One region of the Amaricoccus sp. B4 genome, then DNA from elsewhere that is predicted to be linked to it. Evidence: riboswitches for the same ligand, from Rfam matches in the RefSeq annotation. Region 1 holds a riboswitch; each other region holds the start of a gene.
The links. Region 1 has a riboswitch for cobalamin ahead of ACF66B_RS13680 (energy-coupling factor ABC transporter permease). Riboswitches for the same ligand answer to the same signal wherever they lie in the genome.
Positions count from the first base shown of each region.

Region 2: linked by a shared signal. The riboswitch ahead of ACF66B_RS03130 (TonB-dependent receptor) and the one ahead of ACF66B_RS13680 (energy-coupling factor ABC transporter permease) in region 1 are both predicted to bind cobalamin.
Region 3: linked by a shared signal. The riboswitch ahead of ACF66B_RS18130 (DUF1636 family protein) and the one ahead of ACF66B_RS13680 (energy-coupling factor ABC transporter permease) in region 1 are both predicted to bind cobalamin.

Region 1 is NZ_CP171225.1:2,840,516-2,845,658, reverse strand. Features, by position in the region: gene ACF66B_RS13695 (DUF3772 domain-containing protein) at 1-636, opposite strand, end outside; gene ACF66B_RS13690 (cysteine synthase A) at 664-1,701, opposite strand; gene ACF66B_RS13685 (NUDIX domain-containing protein) at 1,774-2,913, opposite strand; cobalamin riboswitch at 3,251-3,492, shown strand; gene ACF66B_RS13680 (energy-coupling factor ABC transporter permease) at 3,607-4,281, shown strand; gene ACF66B_RS13675 (GNAT family N-acetyltransferase) at 4,384-5,143, shown strand, end outside.
Region 2 is NZ_CP171225.1:653,587-658,729, forward strand. Features, by position in the region: gene ACF66B_RS03120 (VCBS repeat-containing protein) at 1-287, opposite strand, end outside; gene ACF66B_RS03125 (NAD-dependent epimerase/dehydratase family protein) at 707-1,870, shown strand; cobalamin riboswitch at 2,557-2,766, shown strand; gene ACF66B_RS03130 (TonB-dependent receptor) at 2,908-4,785, shown strand; gene ACF66B_RS03135 (ABC transporter substrate-binding protein) at 4,794-5,143, shown strand, end outside.
Region 3 is NZ_CP171225.1:3,772,847-3,777,989, forward strand. Features, by position in the region: gene cobN (cobaltochelatase subunit CobN) at 1-74, opposite strand, end outside; gene cobW (cobalamin biosynthesis protein CobW) at 88-1,146, opposite strand; gene ACF66B_RS18130 (DUF1636 family protein) at 1,152-1,559, opposite strand; cobalamin riboswitch at 1,658-1,871, opposite strand; gene ACF66B_RS18135 (heavy-metal-associated domain-containing protein) at 2,014-2,217, shown strand; gene ACF66B_RS18140 (1-phosphofructokinase family hexose kinase) at 2,239-3,207, opposite strand; gene urtA (urea ABC transporter substrate-binding protein) at 3,694-4,962, shown strand; gene urtB (urea ABC transporter permease subunit UrtB) at 5,079-5,143, shown strand, end outside.

The DNA of each region.
Region 1 (5,143 bases):
CAGCTTGGTGATCAGAGCTTCGCGGAAGGCCTCATTCTCGAGCGCCTTCTGCGCGACGGCAAGATGCTCGTTGGCCGCTTGTGAGATCGCTTCCACCGTCTCCTGCCAGTGCCGTGGCAGGACAGGAGCAGGGCCGCGCGTGACGAGGTTCTCGGAAAATTCCTGAATCAGCTTGCGATCGAGATCGGCGATAAGGCCATTGGCCCGCAACACCGCTTCCTGCGCCTGAAGGATCGGCACCTTCGCGTCGTTGAGCTGCTTTTCGAGGCTGGCGCGCCGGTCGGTGATTTCCGGGGATTCAGTCGCACCATCGGTCGGGGCCGGGCCGAGCGTATCGAGCCGGGCCTTGAGATCGTCGAGCGAACTCTGGCCATTGGCCTGAGCATCGAGCGCGACGTTCCGCGCCCGGACCAGATCCTCGCGCTCGGCCTGAAGCTGATCGATCTGGGTCGTGGGTTCTTCGAGCAGCGTCTGGACCTTGGACGACCATGCGTCAAGTTCCTCCGAGGTCGGAACCTTGGGCTTTTCCTTCTCGGCGGCCGCCTTGGGCTGGGCAAAGGCCATTGGAGCCACGCCGCCCGGACCAAGGCAGACGAGCAGCGCAAGAAGGACGACCGTCCTCAGGAAGGTCGTCATACCGGGCACCCACCTCATGAGGTCTACCTAGACCTCCATCACATCGGGTATGTCCGTGCGGCCGCTCTCGAGCCACGCCGGAACCGGCAGCCCCTTGGAGCGCAGGAAGTCGGGATTGTAGAGCTTCGACTGATAGCGCGTGCCGTAATCGCAGAGCATGGTGACGATGGTATGGCCCGGCCCGAGATCGCGCGCCATGCGGATGGCACCCGCGACATTCACCCCGCTCGAGGAGCCGAGGCAGAGACCTTCCTCGGCGAGCAGGTCGAAAACCACGTCGAGCGCCTCGGTATCGGGGATATTGTAGGGCATGTCGACCGTCAGCCCTTCGAGATTGGCGGTGATCCGCCCCTGCCCGATGCCCTCGGTGATCGAGGAACCCTCGGCCTTCAGTTCTCCGTGGGCATAATAATTGTAGAGCGCGGCGCCATCGGGGTCCGCAAGCCCTATCTTGACGTCCGGATTCCGGCTGCGCAGCCCGGCCGCCACGCCAGCCAGCGTGCCGCCCGATCCCACCGCGCAGATGAAGCCGTCGACCTTTCCGCCGGTCTGCTCCCATATCTCGGGCGCCGTCGTCTCGATATGCGCCTGCCGGTTTGCCACATTGTCAAACTGGTTCGCCCACACCGCGCCCTTCGGATCCTGCGCCGCGAGCGCCTCCGCCAGACGGCCCGAATACCGGACGTAGTTGTTGGGGTTCCGGTAAGGCGCCGCGGGCACTTCCACAAGCTCGGCGCCCGCAATGCGCAGCATGTCCTTCTTTTCCTGCGCCTGCGTCTCGGGAATGACGATCACCGTGCGATAGCCCAGTGCCGAGCCGACCAGCGCAAGCCCGATGCCGGTGTTCCCGGCGGTACCCTCGACGATCGTCCCGCCGGGTTTCAGCGTGCCGCGCGCCTCGGCATCCCGGATGATGTAGAGTGCCGCCCGGTCCTTGACCGACTGGCCGGGGTTCATGAACTCCGCCTTGCCGAGGATCTCGCAGCCGGTTTCTTCGGACGCCCGGCGCAGCCGGATCAGCGGCGTGTTCCCCACGGCCTCTGGCAGATCCCTGACAAGTCTCATAGCACACTCCGATACGCGACGAAGAAGACGGGCGATCCCGGTGGCCCTGATTAGACCGATCGCCCGGCTCCATCAAGCCGCGCTCGAAGCCCCCCAGTCACGGACAAGCTGGCTGCGGTTGGCATCGAGCCAGAGCAGCGAAAGGATGAGCGGGCCGACATTGATCTCTCCCGAGGCGACCGCCTCCATCGCGACCTCGAGCGGCACGACGATCGAACGGATATCCTCGCCCTCCTCGGCAAGTCCGTGCACCCCGCCTGCGCGGGAAAGATCAGCCTCCGCGATGAAGGGGGTCAGGAACTCCGCACAGACACCGGGGGTGGAGTAGTACCCCGGCAGCTGCACGAGCCGGCCGAGCTCGAGCCCGGCCTCCTCGCGCGCCTCGCGCCGCACCGATTCATCGAGCGGCTCGAGCTTGTCGCAACGCCCGGCAATGGGCTCGAGCAGCCAGGGGTTGGTATCGCGCCGCGCATGCGGCCCCGGGCGGAACTGCTCGATGAGCAGCACCGTGCCCTGCACCGGATCGTAGGGCACGACCGTCACACCGTCGCCGCTGACCATCACCGCCCGTTCGATCGGGCCGGAGGCACCGCCATCGAAGCGCCGGTGGCTCACCACATGCTCCTCGACGCCGAAATACTTCGCATACCCGCTCTGAAGGCCGAGAACTTCGACATCCCCGGGTCGCGGTGAGCGGCGCAGAACGGCCGGCAGATCGGTGCTCCGGCCGCGGACACGCGCGAGCGCGCGGAAACAGATCCCATGCAGCAGAGCGGGCATCTCGCCCGGCCGCCGTTCCCCGATATGCCCGGCGATCTCGCGAACGATCTCATGGAGCAGCATCTGCCGTTCGCCGGTCCAGTTGCGCGGCTCGGCGATGCGCGAGGGGCCTGAAGGCGCCTTCTCCCGGACATGGGCCAGGACCACTGCGGGGCCATCCGCGCCATCGACGGGAACCTCCGCCGTCTCGGCACCGAAGGCCGCCATCACGAAGGTCACACGCGCCGCCGCCGCGGCCTCCGCCGTGACGATCACACCCTCCGTAAGGCCGCCCTCCCGCCGGAGCAGGCTGAGCGCCATGCCAGACCTGTCCTCGACAAGAACGTGATCGGGGAGCGTGGCGCGCCGCAGCGAAACCGGCGCCGTGTCATCATCGAAGAGAACATCCAGAATGTCCGGATGCGCGAAAGGTGCCGAAAGAAAGATGTCCAACAATTCAGTACCTCGAACGGGTTCAGGATCGTAGGCACGCCGCGTCGGCGCCATGATGAAATGCCCCGGACCTCCCGAGCATTGTCTTGCACTGCAATATTGCCGCATCTCAAGGTTTCATTCCAGCCCTATATACAACCAATGCTTGCAAGATGGTTGCGGAGCCGGGCCTGCCGGTGAAACCTCGATCAACGGCCGTCGTGGAAAAGGTTGGGGGCGACCCCCCTGCCCGTCAAGTCCGGCCCGGCCTCACGAGCCGTCACGCCGACGTGCCCGGCAAAGCTCCGCCGGTGCTGGATCGCCACGGCTCCACTTCCATCCGCCCTCGCGCCACGCTATGCTGACTGCGCCTGACGGTGCCCAAGTGGCGCGGCAATCATGCTGCGGCACGAGGGTGAAACGGGAAGCCGGTCCAGGGCGCGGAAAATCTCGCGCCCGACTCCGGCGCTGCCCCCGCAACGGTAGGCGAGAGGCGGCGGTTCATGATGCCACTGTGCCCGGTCGGGCATGGGAAGGCGGACCGCCCGGCGGAAACGCCGCTCGCAAGCCCGGAGACCGGCCCGATGGCGTTCGAACTGGCGGCGCGGGGCGCGTCCGGCCGGGCGTCACTGCCCTGTCCCTGCCCTCGTCCGTCCTCTTGCGCAATCCAGGCCGCTGCACGGGGTGTATGCGGCGCACGGAAAGGACAATCAGATGCATATCGAACCCGGCGTGGTGACCGGCGCCAAACTTGCGCTCTCCTACGCGACCGCCACAGGGGCTGGCGCCTGGGTCATCCGGCACGCCATCGCCGAAGCCCGCAGCGAAGGCCTGGGCGCACTGGCGCTGCGCACGGCGGTTTCCGCCGGCCTCGTCTTCGCCTTCTTCGAGATCCTGCCGCATTTCCCGGTCGGCGTTTCGGAAGTGCATTTGATCTTCGGATCGACACTCTTCCTGATTTTCGGCGCCGCGCCCGCCGCGCTCGGCCTTGCCCTCGGCCTGCTGATCCAGGGCCTGTTCTTCGCCCCGTTCGACCTGCCGCAATACGGCATGAACGTGACGACGCTCATCGTGCCGCTGCTGGCTGTACGGGCCGTCGCGCACCGGCTCATCGCCAACGGCACACCCTATGTCGACCTCAAGTATCGCGAGGCGCTTGCCCTTTCCGTCACCTATCAGGGCGGCGTAGTGCTCTGGGTCGGGTTCTGGGCGCTCTACGGCCACGGCCTGGAAGCCTCGAACCTCGCGGCCATCGCGAGCTTTGGCGCCGCCTACATGAGTGTGATCCTGATCGAGCCGCTGGCCGATCTCGGCGTGCTCGCGGCCGCCAAGGCGCTCCACGGCCTGTCGCATTCGCGGCTCGTCCAGACCCGCGTCCACACCGCCTGACGCGTCCCGCGCCGCCCCCGCCCATTTGGGGGCGGCGCCTCCCCCACCTGCATCCTGCCGCCAGACGCGCTATGATCGCCGGGCAGTCTGCGGGAGGCTCCGATGCTGACGATCCGAACCATGACCGAAGCCGATCTCGGCCGTGTCCTCGACTGGGCCGCGCTCGAGGGCTGGAATCCCGGCCGCGACGATGCCCGCACCTTCTTCGCAAGCGACCCCGAGGGCTTCCTGATCGGGGAGATCGGGGGCGAACCGGTGGCGGCGATCTCCGTCGTGCGCCACGCGCCGGAGGTGGGCTTTCTCGGCCTCTACATCTGCCGCCCCGAATGGCGCGGACAGGGCCACGGGCTCGCGCTCTGGCAAGCCGGGATCGCGCGGCGCGCGGGCGCCTCCATCGGCCTCGACGGGGTGGTGGCGCAACAGACGAACTACCGCCGCTCGGGCTTCGCCCTCTCCCACCGCAACATCCGCTTCAGCGGCCCGGCACCGGCACCGGACCCCATCGCCGAGGGCATCCGGCCGATCACACCCGATCTCGTCGCGGCGGTGATCGCATATGACGCGGCGATCGCCGGTTACGCGCGTCCGGCCTATCTCCGCGCCTGGCTCGCCCCCTCCCCCCATCGAACGGCGCTTGTCCTCCTGCGCGGCGCCCGGATCCGCGGCTACGGCGTGCTGCGCGCCTGCCTCGAGGGCAGCAAGATCGGGCCGCTCTTCGCCGACGGCCCCGGCGAGGCCCGCGCCCTCTTCACCGCGCTTGCCCGCCACGCAGGCGACGGCCCCGTCATCCTCGACGTCCCCGAACCCAACGTGGCCGCAACCGCGCTCGCCTGGGACTTCGGCCTCACACCGGGCTTCGAGA
Region 2 (5,143 bases), 1.7 Mb from region 1:
AGCCCAGCGTCTGTCGCGTCCTCAAACAGGATCGGTCGCCCCGCCGCCGCCGTCCGATTGCGCAGGAGGCGTGCGGGATTCGCCCCTCCCGCGACAAAGGCGTCCGGGAAGAGATCGCCATCGCAATCGAGCACCGCCACCCCGCCACCAACGAAATGTTCCCATCCACCCCCGTAGACATGCGCAAACGGATACTCCTGCGCGCGCTCGACGAAGACCGGCTCGGCCGCTGACAGACTGCTCGCAGCCAGAAACGCGAGCGCTGTGAAAACAGGGCGTTGTGCCATGCAGCATACCTCCGGAACCATCCTGCCGCCAATCTCCCGACGCTCGTGCGCATTGGCAAGCCCCACGGGGCCGGAGCGAGATATTCCTCACTCGGGCGCCGCCGCCGCGGGCGGGAAGACCGGACGATTCAGGGTCGAATCATACCGTCAACCCTACGAAACCAAGCGACTTGCGCAGATAATCGCCCCACGCTATTAAGATGATTCCGAGGGCGCGGAATACTCACTCCAGGGAATAGATGTTGTCGGGATGCTCGCCGAGCAGCAAGCAGCTTGCACGCAAGGGTGGAGGTTCCCAACCCATGAGTGCAAAACTTCGAAGCGCAAAAATTTAACTATAGGTGCGTTGCATCATTGAATTCGGAAACTTTTAGTGTAAAGAATTTGTTATAGTCTATTCTCGAGTAAAGGTGTGATAGATGGGGGATATCATTGTTTTTGGCGGTGACGGCTATATCGGCTGGCCACTGTCATTGGAGTTGGCAAACTCCTTTCCCAACAAGGAAATTTTGATAGTCGACAATTTCCTGACCCGGCGTAATTCGGCTAAGGTCGGCGGGAAGTCGCTTTCCCCGATCTGCAGCATGGAAGAGCGTCTCGCCGCCTTCCGCGAGGTCACCGGTCAGACCAACCTGAGCTTCCGCGAACTCGATTGTGCGAATTCCGATCAGGTGATGGCGCTCTTTGCCGAGTTCAAACCCGAGGTTGTTTATCACCTCGCGCATCAGCGCACCGCGCCCTATTCGATGCTCGGCGTCAAGGAAGCGGTGGAAACGATCACCAACAACGAAGCCGGCTTCCTCAACGTGATCTGGGGCATGAAGGAGCACGCTCCGGATTGCCATCTCGTGAAGCTCGGCAGCTTCGGCGCCTACGCCAAACCGGGCCTCGATATCCCGGAAGGCAACGCCAAGATCTCGCTCAACGGCAAGGAATCCGCCGTTCCGGTGCCCTTCCCGCGCGCGAGCGACGATTTCTACCACATCACCAAGATCAACGACGGCAACTTCGCGGGCCTCGCCTGCCGCAAGTGGAACCTCAAGATCTCCGACGTGATGCAGTCGACCGTCTTCGGCGCAGCCACCGAACGGACGCTTCAGGACGACCGCCTGTGCACCCGCTTCGACTATGACGAGATCTTCGGGACGGTGGTGAACCGCTTCGTGACCCAGGCGATCGCCGGGGTGCCGATGACCGTTTACGGTTCCGGCACGCAGACCTCCGGCATCATGGTGCTCGAGGACTGCATCGAGATCCTGAAGAGCCTGGCCTATAATCCGGGCGCCGCGGGCCAGCACCGCATCGTCAACAACTGCCCCGGCAAGTACAGCATCAACGAGCTCGCCGAAGTCGTGCAGTCGGAAGCCGAAGTGCTCGGCCTTCAGGCCTCGGTCTGCCGCGACAAGTACAACCCGCGCTTCGAAGACGGCACGGCCTACGACTATGCCGTCGAGACCAAGTATATCGACAGCGTGCTGACGCCGACCGAACTGAATTCCGCCGTTGCCCAGGGCCTCGGCTTCCTGCTTCAGTTCAAGTGCGAAATCGACATTCCGTCGATCGAGCCGACCCACACCTGGTAATCAGGTCTTCCGCATCCCGGGTGCCGCCCGCGCCCTGGATGCGCCCGTCCGCCCCTGCGCCCCAATGCCATGGAGGGTCCGCGGGGGCGCGACGCATGTACGCTCTGAAAATGCGTCGGGATGACATTTCCGCTCCGGCCGCTCGGGAGCTCCTTTTCTGCTTCCGGGATACACCGAAGCCGAAAGGTTGGCTGCGCTGGGCGCAGCCGTCCTGGTGCGGACGACGGGGCTCGAACCCGTACTCCCTTACGGGAAGCAGATTTTCGTACCACTTCGACTTTCGAAGCCGCCCCTCTCCGGGGCGTTCGTGGTCTGGACTGTCCCTTCACCATAGCCGGAAAGCCTCCTTTCCAGCCTTAGGCACCGCCCGTCCAGTCTCTACACCTTCTCCCCCGAAGGAGAGCTTGGCTCGGGATTGGCATGGGGCCGGGAGAGCGGGCGCGCCAGCCTCCCAACCCGTTAGCTTTCCCCGACTTTGAGCGGTTCTGCACCGGGGGTTTCCCGCCCGGGCACTCCAATTGAAGTCTGCCGCGTCTGCCAGTTTCGCCACGTCCGCACGCCCGGCGATCGCTACCGAAGCGGCCCGTGAAAGTCCACCGGATTTCGGCATACGCTGGCGCTCCCGCCCTCACGCAACGCTCCCCGCTCCAGGAGGCGTGCCATCTTGACAGAAGACCGGCCGCACGGGAAAAGGCACGAATTCGGGTGCCTGCCCTCCGGGGTGGGCCAAGAGGGAATGCGGTGCGGGGAAAGGCCCCAGAGCCGCAGCTGCCCCCGCAACTGTAAGCGGTGAGTCCCGCGCCCAGGAATTCGGCCACTGGAGCAATCCGGGAAGGTCGGGCGCAGGGGGCCACGACCCGCAAGCCAGGAGACCTGCCCGGATATGTCACCCAACCTCCACGCGGGGCGCGTGCAGGTGCGGCTCCCCGCAGCGGTGATCCGGATCAAGGTCCGTTGCGGAGGGGTCATACCCGACGGCAGCGGACGCACATTCCAGCGGGCGCCCTGATAAGGCCCCGAGGCCAGAGGGAACGCACATGCCAGTGACGGCACCGCATCATAGACCCGCCCGGACCGCGATCGCGGCCCTGTTTGCCACCACCGCGCTTGCCGCCGGTCCGGTTGCCGCCGCGGACGACGGCGATGTGATCGAGCTCGACGAAATCGTCATCACCCCCAACCGCACGGCCACGCCCGCCGACCGGTCCGGCGCCGCAGTCTCCGTCCGCGATGAGGCGGAGATCGCCGCCGACGATCGCCCTTTCGTGCTCCAGCAGCTCACCTCCATGCCCGGCGTCACCACCAGCCAGGCAGGTCCGGCGGGCGCCACCTCGGGCTTTGCCATCCGCGGCGCACCGCAGCAGTATGTGCGCGTCTATGTCGACGGGATCGAGATTTCCGATCCGACCGGTCCCCAGGTCGCCTCGTCGCTCACCGGCCTCGGCACCGACGGCATCGGCCGCATGGAGGTGCTCCGCGGCAGCCAGTCCGCGCTCTACGGCGGCCAGGCCGTCGCCGGCGTTGTCGACATCTCGACGGCCGGGCCAACGAAGGACGGGCTCGAGACCCGCTACACCCTCGAGGGGGGCAGCTTCGACACCTTCCGCGGCGAGCTCGGCCTCGCCGGCCGCGACGAGCGCGGTGAATTCGCCCTCAACCTCACCCACTACCGTACCGACGGGTTCTCCGCCGTCGAGGCCGACGATGGCAATCCAGAGCGCGACGGCTACGAGACCACCCGCCTCGCCCTCACCGGCCGCTACGCGACCTCCGACACGGTGACCATCTTCGCCTCCGCATTCCAGCAGCACGAGAAGGCGGATTACGACATGAGCTTTCCGGCCTATGCCGATGCGGATTACTGGTCCGAATCCGACCAGTGGGGTGCCCGCGCCGGGCTGGACATCGCCCCGCCCGCGAGCCTCCTCACCCACCATCTCGCCATCAGCTACTACGATGTCGAGCGCGAGTTCCACGACGACTACCCCTACAAGACCGACGGCAACCGCGTTCGCGCCGAATATCTCGGCACTTATGACGCTGGGGCGGCGGTCGGCCTGCAATACGGCCTCGACTGGTCGCAGGAGACCAGCACCCCGAGTGACGGCGCGCGCGAAGACAGCTCGATCACCGGCATCTTCGCCCAGGCCGACTGGGCCCCGACCAACGCGCTCACGGTCAATGCCGCCCTCCGCAACGACAGCCATTCCGAGTTCGGCAGCTACACCACCGGCCGCCTGACCGCGGCCTACCTGCTGCCGAGCGCCACCGTGCTGCGCGCCTCCCTCGGAACCGGCTTCCGCCCGCCCTCGCTCTACGAGCTCTATGACCCGTTCGCCGGCGACTCGAACCTCGATCCCGAAACCAGCCGCAGCGCCGATATCGGCATCGAACAGGCCTTCGCCGACGGCCGGGGCCAGGCGACGGCGACGCTCTTCTGGCTCGAGATCGATGACCTTATCGAGTACGACTACGATCTCTGGCGCTACGTGCAGAGCGACGGCACGGCGAAGAGCTCCGGCGTCGAGCTTTCCGCCTCCTGGGCACTGGCCCCGAGCCTCAGCCTCTCGGGCGCCTATACCTATACCGACGCCACCGATGCCGATGGCGCGCATCGCGACCGCATCCCGCGCCACGCGCTCTCACTCTCGCTCGACGGCACCGCGATGGAGCGCATCTCCTACGGGCTCGAAGCCCGCTACTCGGGCGATTACACCGACAGCACCGGCCCGGCCGAAACCGCGAACTTCCACAACGATTTCCTCATCGTGAACGCTCGCGCGGGCTATGCGATCAGCGATGCGGCCGAGCTCTATGTCCGGGTCGAGAACCTGCTCGACGCCGAATACCAGACCGTGCGCGGCTACGGCACCTCCGACCAGGCGGTCTTCCTCGGCGTCAGGGGCATCTTCTGATGCACGCCATGGCGCGGTTCGCGACGCTCCTTGCCTGCCTCGTGCTGGCAGCAGCGCCGCTCCGCGCCGCGCCGGCCGCCCGGGTCGTCTCGATGAACCTCTGCACCGATCAGCTCGCGATGCTGCTCGCCCGCCCCGGCCAGCTTGTGGCGGTGAGCGACATTGCCGCCGACCCTGTCTCCTCCGCCATGGCCGCGGAGGCCCGCGCCTATCCCACGCATCACAACAGCGCCGAGGAGATCTATCTCCTCGCCCCCGACCTCGTGCTCGCCGGCGAGTATTCCCCCGCAGAGACCGTCTCGATGCTCCGTCGCCTCGGCATTCGCGTCGAGAGCTTTCCGATCGGCGAAAGCTTCGG
Region 3 (5,143 bases), 930 kb from region 1:
GCCGGATCCTGGCCGAGATCCTGCGGCGCCGCTGCATCCTCGAGCCCGTGGCTCTCGCGGAAGATGACGTGCATCGGAGCGTCTGCCTTACTCCGCGGCGACGGCGCCGAGCGCGCGGTCGAGATCGGCCCGGATCGCGGCCGCGTCGATGTCGTCGTGCTCGGCGATCACCACGAGCCGGCCCTGTCGCGCCGCCGTGCCCCAGGGCCGGTCGTACTGGGTCCGCACCCGCGCGCCCACCGCCTGCACCAGGAGCCGCATCGGCTTGCCCGCGACCGCGACATGGCCCTTCACCCGCAGGATGTTGCGGCTCCGGGCGAGATCACGCACCGCCTCGGCAATCGCCTCGGGGTCGGCGATCTCGGCCACGTCGATGACGACGGAGTCGAAATCGTCATGCTCGTGATCCTCCGCGCCGTCGTGATGCGAGGGCCGCGCGGCGAGATCGTCCTCCGCCGCCGCGCCGAGCCCGAGGATCACGCGCGCGTCGATCCGGCCCTCCTCCATCGCGAGAACGGGCAGGGCGCGGCCGAGCTCGGCCCGGATCGCGGCCTCCGCCGCGGCGAGCCCCGCTGGCCCGGCGAGATCGGCCTTGGAGAGCAGCACGATATCGGCGCAGGCGATCTGGTCCTCGAAGACCTCCGAGAGCGGCGTCTCGTGGTCGATGCTCTCGTCCGCCGCGCGCTGGGCATCGACCGCCGCCGGATCGGGCGCGAAGCGGCCCGCCGCCACCGCCTCGGCATCGGCCACCGCGATCACCCCGTCGACGGTGATGCGCGAGCGGATCGCCGGCCAGTCGAAGGCCTTCAGGAGCGGCTTCGGCAGCGCAAGACCCGAGGTCTCGATCAGGATGTGATCGGGCCGCTGCGGCAGCGCCATCAGCGCCTCGATCGTCGGGATGAAATCGTCGGCCACGGTGCAGCAGATGCAGCCGTTGGCCAGCTCGACGATGTTCTCGGCCGGGCAGGCGGCATCGGCGCAGCTCCGCAGGATGTCGCCATCGACGCCGGCCGTGCCGAATTCGTTGACGACAACGGCGAGCCGGCGCCCCTCCGGATTGGCCATCAGATGGCGGATGAGCGTGGTCTTGCCCGCTCCGAGAAAGCCGGTGATGACGGTGACGGGGGTCTTTTCGAGCGTGGACATGGGGCTCAGGTCTCCAGGGGCGGGATACGGGCGATCGACTGCTTGCGGAAGATGACGGGGCGCGCGCGCCAGGGCACGATGCCGTCGGGGGCGGCGGCATAGGCGGCCGCGCCCTCGAGAATGGCGCCGACATCCGCCTCCGGGTCGAGATCGCCGTAGACATAGGTCCAGCGCCCGTCGGCACAGAGCGCAAGCGCACAGCCGCGCGCGCAGGCCGAGAGGCATTCGACGCCGCGGAGCCGCACGCCCTCGGGCAGGTCCGCCGCCGAAAGCGCGGCAAACATCCGTGCGCCGGGCACGAGCCCGTCCTCCGGCACGGGCAGGCCCGCGCGGCAGGTGGTGCAGACGGCCAGCGTCACGGCCGCCGCGGCCGGGGCTTCGGAGTCGTCCGGGTCTTTCGTCGTGCCAGTCACAAGCGCATTCCCCTCGCTCGCGCGAAACGGGGAGAGGCGGCAGCTCGGGCAAAGCGGTGGGGCACCGTGCCAGGCCGGTCGCGGATCACCCCGTCCGCATCATGGTCCTTCGTGCTGGCAGGTCTCCCGGCTTGCGGAGTCGGGGCCCTTTCGGGCCCTGCGGCGGCTCCACCTTCCCGGCCCATCGGGCCAGTGGCATCGGAGCGCCTCTCCGGTCACGGTCGCGGGGGCGGCTGCGCTTCGGGAAAAGATCCCCTGTCGCATTCCCTCTTCGCCTGTCCTGGGACAGGAACCAGCAGGCGCAGATGCGGCCGGATGCGCGGCATTGTCAAGCGGCCTCTTGCCGCCCCGTCGCCCGGCCGCCGCATCCCGCCCGCGCCGGGGGGGCTTGACCTTCCCATGGTGGAAGGGTGCAGACCGGCGGGAGATCCAGTTGCGAAAGGGAATCGGAGCAATGACGGAATTTCAGGTGAAGGGCATGACCTGCGGCCATTGCGAGGCGGCGGTCCGCAAGGCGGTGCTCGCGCTCGACCCCGGCGCCGAGGTGGTGATCGATCGCCCCGCCGGCCGGGTCAGCGTCGAGACCGGCGCGGCGCGCGAGGCGGTGGCCGCGGCGATCGCGGCGGAAGGCTACGAGGTTGCCGGCGCGCCCGCCTGAGGCGCGCCGCCGTCTCCGGCCTCAGCCGGAGATCGAATAGGCCACGGGCCGCGTGCGGTCCGGGCTTGCGCGAAGCTGCGCGTAGAAGCGGTTGATGTCCGCCGCGCGGCAGAGCTCGGTGCCCGGCGTTATGACCGCCGCGGCGCCGGCCGCGACGCCGAGGGTGAAGGCATCCTCCGGCGCGCGGCCCTGCGACAGCGCCCAGAGCATCGCGCCGAGAAAGCTGTCGCCGGCGCCGACGGCGCTCGTCACCTTGACCTCCGGCGGCAGCAGCCACCAGGTCTCGCCGCCGCCCGCGAGCAGCGCGCCGTCATGCCCCATGGTCACCGCGAGATACTCGACCTTGCCGGTGGCCGTGAGTTCGAGCGCTGCCGCCTCGATCTCCTCGGCGGTGTCGAGCGGCCGGCCAAGCAGCGCGCGCAGCTCGCCGAGGCTGGGCTTGGCGAGATGGATCCCGCCCGCGGCCACCGTGGTGCGGAAGACCGCGCCCGAGGTGTCGAGCACGAAGCGCGCGCCCTTCTGCCGCGCGATCTCGGAGATCTCGCAGTAGCAGGTGAGCGGCAGCCCCTTCGGGCAGGAGCCGCTCGCGACGATATAGTCGAAATCGAGCCCCCGGATCACGTCGAGGCAGGTGGCCCATTCGGCATCCGTCACCCGCGGCCCGTCCGGGGTGAAGCGGTATTCGAGCCCGGTGGCGCGCTCGTATACCGCGTGGCTGATCCGGGTCTGGTCGGCGATGTGGATCGGGTGCGCCTCGAAGGGCAGGCCCGAGAGCAGCTGGTCGAGCAGCGCCCCGGTCGAGCCGCCGCTGAAATAGATCGGGATCGTCGCGCCGCCCAGCTCGGCGATGACACGGGCGACGTTGATGCCGCCGCCGCCGGGATCATAGCGCTCGCCGCTGGTGCGGATCTTGTGGGTGGGATGCACGGTCTCGGTCTCGCAGGAGCCGTCGACGCACGGGTTCAGCGTCAGGGTGACGATGGGCTTCATGTATCTCGTGTCTCTCCGGGCGCGGTCGCGCGTTGGGGCCGGGGGCCTTGCCTTTCAGTCCGGGGCCGGCAGGGGGCGGGGTGGGTCTCCCGCCGGTCGGGGCCAGACTAGGGGCTGGCGCGCCGCGGCGCAAACCCCGAGCTGCGGCAAATGCGGCGAAATCTGCCGCAGCGCGGGAAACCTGCCGCGCCGCCGCTCCGGGCGTTCCGGCCGCCGGCGCCGGTCGCCATGACGTTCTCGTGAATAATATGCACAAGAAATCGCCGTTCCGAAGTCACGCTGTCTAACAATTGGCCTGTTCTCCGAACTCTGCCCTGAGAGGGGCGAATAACCTTGCCAAAATTCCGGTGTCTTCGCAGTTTTCGCCCGCTGCATCGCATGGGGCCCGGCCGGGAGAAGGCCTTGAGGGGGGATGTGCGGGCGCAATTCGACATGCAGTCAGCAAGGACGGAAGAAGACATGCGCAACAGCTACAGGAACCTCTGGATGGGCGCGGCACTGGCCGGCAGCCTCTCCGCGATCCCGGCCTACGCCCAGGACGACGAGACGATCAAGGTGGGCATCCTGCACTCGCTCTCCGGCACGATGGCGATCTCCGAGACCACGCTCAAGGACGCCATGCTGATGCTGATCGAGGAACAGAACGCCAACGGCGGCGTCCTCGGCAAGCAGCTCGAGCCGGTGGTCGTCGACCCCGCCTCCGACTGGCCGCGCTTCGCCGAACTGGCCCGCGAGCTCGTCGCCGGCCAGGGCGTCGACGTGGTCTTCGGCTGCTGGACCTCGGTGAGCCGCAAGTCCGTGCTCCCGGTCTTCGAGGAACTCAACTCGATCCTCTTCTACCCGGTCCAGTACGAAGGCCAGGAAAGCCAGCGCAACGTCTTCTACACCGGGGCCGCACCCAACCAGCAGGCGATCCCGGCGGTCGATTACCTGATGGAAGAGGAAGGCGTGGAGCGCTGGGTGCTCGCGGGCACCGACTATGTCTATCCGCGCACCACGAACCAGATCCTCGAGCAGTATCTCAAGGATTCGGGCGTGGCGCCCGAGGACATCATGATCAACTACACGCCCTTCGGCCATTCCGACTGGCAGACGATCGTCTCCGAGATCAAGGAATTCGGCTCGGCCGGCAAGAAGACCGCGGTGGTCTCGACCATCAACGGCGATGCCAACGTGCCCTTCTACAAGGAGCTCGCCAACCAGGGCATCTCCGCCACCGACATCCCCGTCGTCGCCTTCTCCGTGGGTGAGGAAGAGCTCGCGGGCCTCGACACCGGCCCGCTGGTCGGCCACCTCGCGGCCTGGAACTACTTCATGTCGATCGACACCGACGAGAACGCCGACTTCATCGACGCCTGGCACGCCTACACCGGCAACGATGCCCGCACCACCAACGACCCGATGGAGGCCCATTACATCGGCTTCAACATGTGGGTGAAGGCGGTCGAGGCGGCAGGCACCACCGATCCCGACGCGGTGATCGACGCGATGGTCGGCGTGGCCGTCCCGAACCTCACCGGCGGCATCTCCTCGATGGGGGCGAACCACCACATCACCAAGCCGGTCTATGTCGGCGAGATCCAGGATGACGGCCAGTTCGAGGTCGTCTGGGAAACCCCCGGCCTCGTGCTCGGCGACGAATGGTCCGACTTCCTGCCGGAATCGGCCAAGCTGATCGCCGATTGGCGCGAGCCGCTCTCCTGCGGCAACTTCAACGTCGAAACCGGCACCTGCGGCGGCGCGACCACCCAGTGAACCCCCGGCCGCAGGGGGCTCCTCTCCTGCGGCCCAACACCAAGGCGGGCAGGGCTCTCATGCGTAAACTGGCTTCTCTTTTCTTGTTCCTGAGCCTGTGCCTTGCCGCGCCGGCAATGGCCCAGACCCTCGAGGAGCTGGTGCCCCAGCTTCCCAAGGGCAACTATTCCGACCGCGAGAC